Regions from separate parts of the Enterococcus sp. AMC1623 genome, predicted to be linked through region 1. Evidence: a T-box and tRNA genes for the amino acid it is inferred to sense, from the RefSeq annotation. Region 1 holds a T-box; the other holds one or more tRNA genes.
What was found. A T-box is a leader RNA that pairs with one kind of tRNA and senses whether it is charged. The one in region 1 lies ahead of serS (serine--tRNA ligase), so its partner is inferred to be a tRNA-Ser.
Positions count from the first base shown of each region.

Region 2: it has a tRNA-Ser gene. The T-box ahead of serS (serine--tRNA ligase) is inferred to sense a tRNA for this amino acid. The anticodon was not compared.

Region 1 covers NZ_CM177096.1:2,459,411-2,462,619, forward strand. The annotation lists gene croR (response regulator transcription factor CroR) at 1-564, shown strand, start outside; gene AC4BC7_RS11815 (sensor histidine kinase) at 554-1,735, shown strand; T-box leader at 1,774-1,973, shown strand; gene serS (serine--tRNA ligase) at 2,032-3,209, shown strand, end outside.
Region 2 covers NZ_CM177096.1:3,444,579-3,447,787, forward strand. The annotation lists gene AC4BC7_RS17000 (threonine/serine exporter family protein) at 1-504, opposite strand, end outside; gene AC4BC7_RS17005 (TetR/AcrR family transcriptional regulator) at 831-1,406, shown strand; tRNA gene AC4BC7_RS17010 (tRNA-Ser) at 1,462-1,548, opposite strand; gene AC4BC7_RS17015 (Cof-type HAD-IIB family hydrolase) at 1,629-2,432, opposite strand; gene AC4BC7_RS17020 (NCS2 family permease) at 2,718-3,209, shown strand, end outside.

The DNA of each region.
Region 1 (3,209 bases):
ACACCCGACATTGAATTATTGATTCTGGATATTATGATGCCAGAAGTTGACGGCATGCAAGTTGTCAAAACGCTTCGTAAAGAATCACAAATCCCTATTATTATGTTAACTGCTAAAACAACAGATATGGATAAAATTAAAGGTTTAGTTGCAGGCGCTGATGATTATGTAACAAAACCTTTTAATCCATTAGAAGTGATGGCTCGTGTTAAATCACTTTTACGTCGTACTAAAATGCAAGTTGCTTCTGCTCAACCAGATGTTTTGGAAGTAAGTTCATTGATTATTAATCGTGATTCACATGAAGTAAAAACAATTGATGGAAAAGAAATTCAATTGACTGCTTTAGAATTTGGGATTTTATACTTACTTGCTTCCCATCCAAACCGTGTCTTCAGTGCCGATGAAATTTTTGAGCGTGTTTGGAAACAAGAAAGCGTCGTATCTGCAAAAACAGTCATGGTTCACGTGAGTCATTTGCGTGATAAAATTGAAGAAGCAACTGGCGGTGAAAAAATTATTCAAACAGTATGGGGAGTTGGATACAAAATAGATGCAAAATAAAGCAGAAAAAAGAAAACGAGTCACGCTTACTTCTAAAGAAATCAGTGAGTTATTTGCAGAATCAATTATTACGATTATTCTATTAATTATCGTAAATATTGCAATCTTGCTTATTCTTTCTTCTATTATAAATAATACTCCTGCTTTAAACGAGGCAATCTTTGAATCACGCAATAGTTTTGTCGAAAATTTAGACACGGAAATCTTTTTAAGTGGAAAAAATATTCTAGTTCCCGTCTTCCTTGTGTTGGACATTGCTTTTTTATATTGGCGCTTGATTCGTCGCTATCGTCAAATGCAATTACGACATATAATTAGCGAACTACATTATATTGCAGAAGGAAATTATGACCATCGCATTCCTTTTGAACTAAGAGGTGACTTGAATCGCGTGGTGAGCAGCATTAATGGCTTAGTTGATAGTACAGTTGCTGCGATTGAAGAAGAACGAAAAATTGAAAAATCCAAAGATGAATTAATTACCAACGTTAGTCACGACATTCGTACTCCTTTAACCTCAATTATTGGCTATTTGGGATTAATTGAAGATCGACAATACCATTCAGAAGAAGATTTATTGAAATACACGCACACTGCTTACGTGAAAGCTAAGCAAATGAAATCGCTCGTTGATGATTTATTTGAATATACAAAGGTTAGGCAACCCAGTGTGCCAGTTAATTTAATTAAATTTGACATGGTACAGTTAGTCGAACAACTAGCTGCTGACTTTGAATTAGAAGCTAGCAAAAAAGGAATTGAGGTACAAACTGTTGCGCGTCCTGCACAAATTATTATGGACGGTGATACAGAAAAATTAGTGCGCGTCTTTAACAACTTGTTAACGAATGCCCTAAAATATGGCAAAGGCGCCACAAAAATTGTAATGGAAGTCGAAAAGGTTGGCACTGAAGTCGTTATTACAGTTAAAAACAATGGTAAAATGATTCCTAAACGCGCATTGGATTCACTTTTTGACCGTTTTTATCGGGTAGAAGAATCGCGTTCACAAGAAACAGGTGGAACCGGATTAGGATTAGCAATTGCCCAAAGCATCGTTGCTTTGCATGGGGGGTATATTTATGCTAAATCCTCTCATACATGGACTTCTTTTATTATTCATTTACCGTTACATCGCAACAAAGTACCACAACCTAATAACAACGGTTGACGAAAATAAAAAATTCGGCTATGCTAAAACCAATTAAATAGAGAATATGCAAAGAATCTAGTACAAATTAGACTTCTAAAAAGAGAGCTGATGGTTGGTGAAAATCAGTAGAAGCTATATTGGAATCCAATTCTTACCATGCGTCTTTTGAAAGAAAGAACCTTCCCTCAGGTTACGAGGACAAGTGCGGCGTATGCCGAACTTGGGTGGCACCGCGAACAACTATTTCGTCCCAAGCTATTTTGCTAGGGATGGAATAGTTTTTTTATTTTATTCATATAATAGGAGGAAAAAAGATGTTAGATATTAAAATGATTCGTCAAAATTTCGACACTGTGCAACAAAAATTAAAAACACGTGGCGTTTCTGAAGAAGTTCTCGCTGAATTTCTAAAATTAGATGAAGACCGTCGTAGCTTATTAGTCCAAGTAGAAGACTTAAAAAAATACCGCAATGATGTTTCGGCAGAAATTGCTCAATTAAAACGCTCTAAAGAAGACGCAACTGCTAAAATTACTGAAATGAAAGAAGTGGGCGGTAAAATCAAAGCTTTGGATAGCGAAGTGGCTCAAATTGATGAACAATTGAAAGTAATCGCTACAACTCTACCAAATATTCCCCATGAAAGTACACCAATCGGAAAAGACGAAGATGACAACGTAGAAGTACGTCGTTGGAGTGAACCTCAATCATTAGACTTTGAAGCAAAACCTCACTGGGAAATTGCGGAAAACTTAGGTATTTTAGACTTTGAACGAGGAGCGAAAGTTTCTGGTAGTCGTTTTGTCTACTATACTGGTTTAGGTGCACGTTTAGAACGAGCTTTGTATAATTTTATGTTAGATCAACATGTTTATGAACATGGATATACTGAAATGATTACACCATATGCAGTCAATAGCCAAGCGATGTTTGGTACGGGACAATTTCCAAAATTTAAAGAAGATGTCTTCCAATTGGAAAACTCTGACTTAACATTAATTCCCACAGCTGAAGTACCGTTAACAAATTACTATAGTAACGAAATTTTAGACCAAGATCAGTTGCCTATTTATTTTACGGCATTAAGTCCAGCTTTCCGTTCAGAAGCAGGTAGTGCAGGACGTGATACACGTGGTTTGATTCGCTTGCATCAATTCAATAAAGTAGAAATGGTTAAATTCAGTGATGCGGAACATTCTTATGATGAATTAGAAAAAATGACCGCTGACGCTGAATCAATTCTCCAAAAACTAAATTTACCTTACCGTGTAATGGCCTTGTCAACAGGTGATATGGGCTTCTCTGCTGCCAAAACGTATGATTTAGAAGTTTGGATTCCAGCCCAAGATACGTACCGTGAAATCAGTTCATGTTCTAACTGTGAAGATTTCCAAGCGCGTCGTGCCATGATTCGTTACCGTGATGCGGAGAATAAAATCCAATATGCACATACCTTAAATGGTTCTGGTTTAGCAGTCGGTCGTACCGTTGC
Region 2 (3,209 bases), 990 kb from region 1:
ATTGTCGAAGAATTGTAACTTTAAGATTTTATTGGCATAGTAATTGACTGTAAAACCAATCATACCAATGATAGCTGTCGCGACAAAATCATAAGATGAACCCCCGAAAGCATACATTAATAAACAACTCATCACACCTGCACAAACAATCTGTAACCAAAGAGGAAACACGGGTGTATCATAGTCGATTTTTTTTAAGGAGTTATGCAAAGTTAATAAATCTATTTTATGCTCAGCGAATTCACGCGATAATTGATTGACTGCAACAACTTTTTCTAGATTAATCGATCGAGTACCGACATTTTCAACTTGTGTGTAATGACTATTACGTAATCCCATGAAAATACCTGTGGCTGTTACATAACTTACACTATTGGGTTCGTTAGCATTAGTTGCAATGCGCTTCATGGTATCTTCTACACGATAAACTTCAGATCCACTTTCCATCATAATTTTTCCAGCTAACAAACAGGTTTCTACTACTAACTCTTTTGATGCAGTCATTTCTAAGCTCCTTTAAACGTATTTATTTGATAGAATTTTTTTGTAAGAATGATTTTATTCTATCTGTTTGCTTAGAAACCTACAAGAATTCTTTATTATGTTTTAATAACATAACGGCTGCATCTAAACATTCTCTTTCATTCTTTTTCCGAAAATTTACAACAAAACACTCGTTAAAATGAAAGATAATTGCGACTAATCCTTGAAAAAATCATTTTTTTAATGAAAAAATCAAATTTTATTTTTTTTAATAAAAACCCTTTAAAAAATATAGAATGTCGGTTAAAATAACATTAACAGATTAAATTTTGATGAGGAGGGTTCTTATGCGACATAAAGTATATACACGTGAACACATCTTGAAAGCCGCTTATGAAGTAATTGCAAAAGATGGTTTTACGAATTTTACTGCTCGAAACGTAGCGAAAAAAATGGGGGTGTCCACGCAACCCATCTATCTCGAATTTGAAAATATGCAGGATTTAAAAAATACACTTGTAGAAACAGTTTATGAAGATTTAAAGAAAAAAGTTTTTTCTGTTGAGCATACGGGTGATAAATTAATGGATTTAGCGATTAACTATATTGATTTATCACAAAAAAATCCGAAGCTGTTTATTGCGTTATTCATTGATAACTATGGCGGTGGTAAGTTGATGTATAAGCAGTCTTATGATCATTTTTGTCAAACAATTCATGAGCACCCAGAATACGCCGATTTATCTGAAGAACATCTAAAAGCTTTGCATACGGGAATTTGGATTTCTGTAACAGGAGTGGCCGCTTTGATGTCTTCTGGCGTGATCGAACCAACACGGCAACAGATTATTACCGTTGTTCAACAAACGATCGATTCAATTTTAGCAATTGAAGCAAAGAAAAATGAAGAAACTAAGGAATAAGCAAAAAAAGCTAGCCAGTTCGTTTTGAATTGGCTAGCTTTTTTATTGCTCGATAAGGAGAGTACGGGATTTGAACCCGTGCACCATTTAACACGGCTCGCTGGATTTCGAGTCCAGTGCATTACCACTCTGCCAACTCTCCACAACGATTTATTTTCTTCCTTTTTTTCAAAAAATGCAAGTGAAAACAAAAAAGCCAGAGGAAATCCTCTGACTGTCCATTTATAGAGAAAGATATTTTTCAAGATAATTTGCTAGACCATCTTCATCATTGGTTTGAGTGGTTACATCATTTGCCACATTTTTCAATTGATCGATACCGTTACTCATCGCCACACCCCAGCCAGCATAGTCGAGTAGTTCTAAGTCATTGTGTTCATCGCCAAATGCAATAACATCTTTTTGATCAATGTTTAGAGAATCAGCAATCACTGATACCGACATCGCTTTTTGAACACCTTTTGGCACAATTTCCAAAATGGCGTTGGGACCACCCCATGTACGAACGTCGATTTTATTTTCAAACTGTTTTGTCAATGAATCAGAAACCTGTGCCGAAAATTCATGCTGTGTTTTGATTAATAAAGAAGTGGGATTTGTTGTTAAATTACTAAACAAGTTTGCTTCACTTACTTTATCTGTTGCAAAAAAATGGCCTTCAAAATCTTTTAAGTCATTAATATAAAATGTTTCGCGATTTTCAGCAGCGATAAAATCTAAATTTAATTTTTCTTTTTGTGCCAAAATTTCAAAAGCAATATCTCTTTCAATGGATAGTTCACGTTCAAATGCCCATTTTTGATAAGGTTTGTGGACAAGTGCACCATTGAAATTTACCATTGGTGTATCTAATTTTAGCTGACGGTAAAAATGTTCACTCATGCGAAAAGGACGTCCAGTTGCAATACTAACGTAGTGACCTGCTTGTGTTGCTTTTGTTAAAACTTCAGCTGTTCGAGAGCTAATGAGCGACTGACTATTTAATGTTGTTCCATCTAAATCGATAGCAATTAATTTTTGAGACATAAAAGGATTCCTTTCTGTTAATAAATGCTCACCCAAAGTGTAACATATTCTAACGATTTGACAAATGTGGAACCTTACTCACACCTTGTAGAATCAAGTATGAGCAAAAGTGAATGGGCTAAACACGAACGATTACTATATTTATTAAAATATTTGTTAATAAAATGTTGAAAAAAAGATAGAAGCTCACTATAATCGGTAGTTGTTCAACGGAAAGCTTAAAATTGCCTTTATTTTCTTTTTTCTTTCCGATTGTTTAATTAAATTTAGGAGTGAAGATGTATCATGGAAAAGTTTTTCAAATTAAAGGAAAACAACACTAGCGTATCAACGGAAGTCGTAGCAGGGATTACCACGTTTTTTGCAATGAGTTATATTTTATTTGTGAATCCGTCTATCTTGTCAGCGTCAGGTATGCCATTTCAAGCTGTTTTCTTAGCAACGATTATTGCGTCAATTATTGGAACCTTAATCATGGGATTGTTCGCCAATGTTCCTTATGCGCAAGCACCAGGGATGGGATTGAATGCCTTTTTCACATTCACGGTTGTTTTTGGTTTGGGTTATACTTGGCAACAAGCTTTAGCAATGGTTTTTATTTGTGGATTAATTAATATTTTTATTACAGTGACAAAAATTCGTAAAATGATTATTCGTGCTATTCCTGAGAGTATGCAAAATGCTATTGGTGGCGGTATTGGTATTTTCGTTGCTTATGTCGGTTTAAAAAATGCCAATTTACTAAACTTTTCAGCTAGTTCAGATGTCATTACTAGT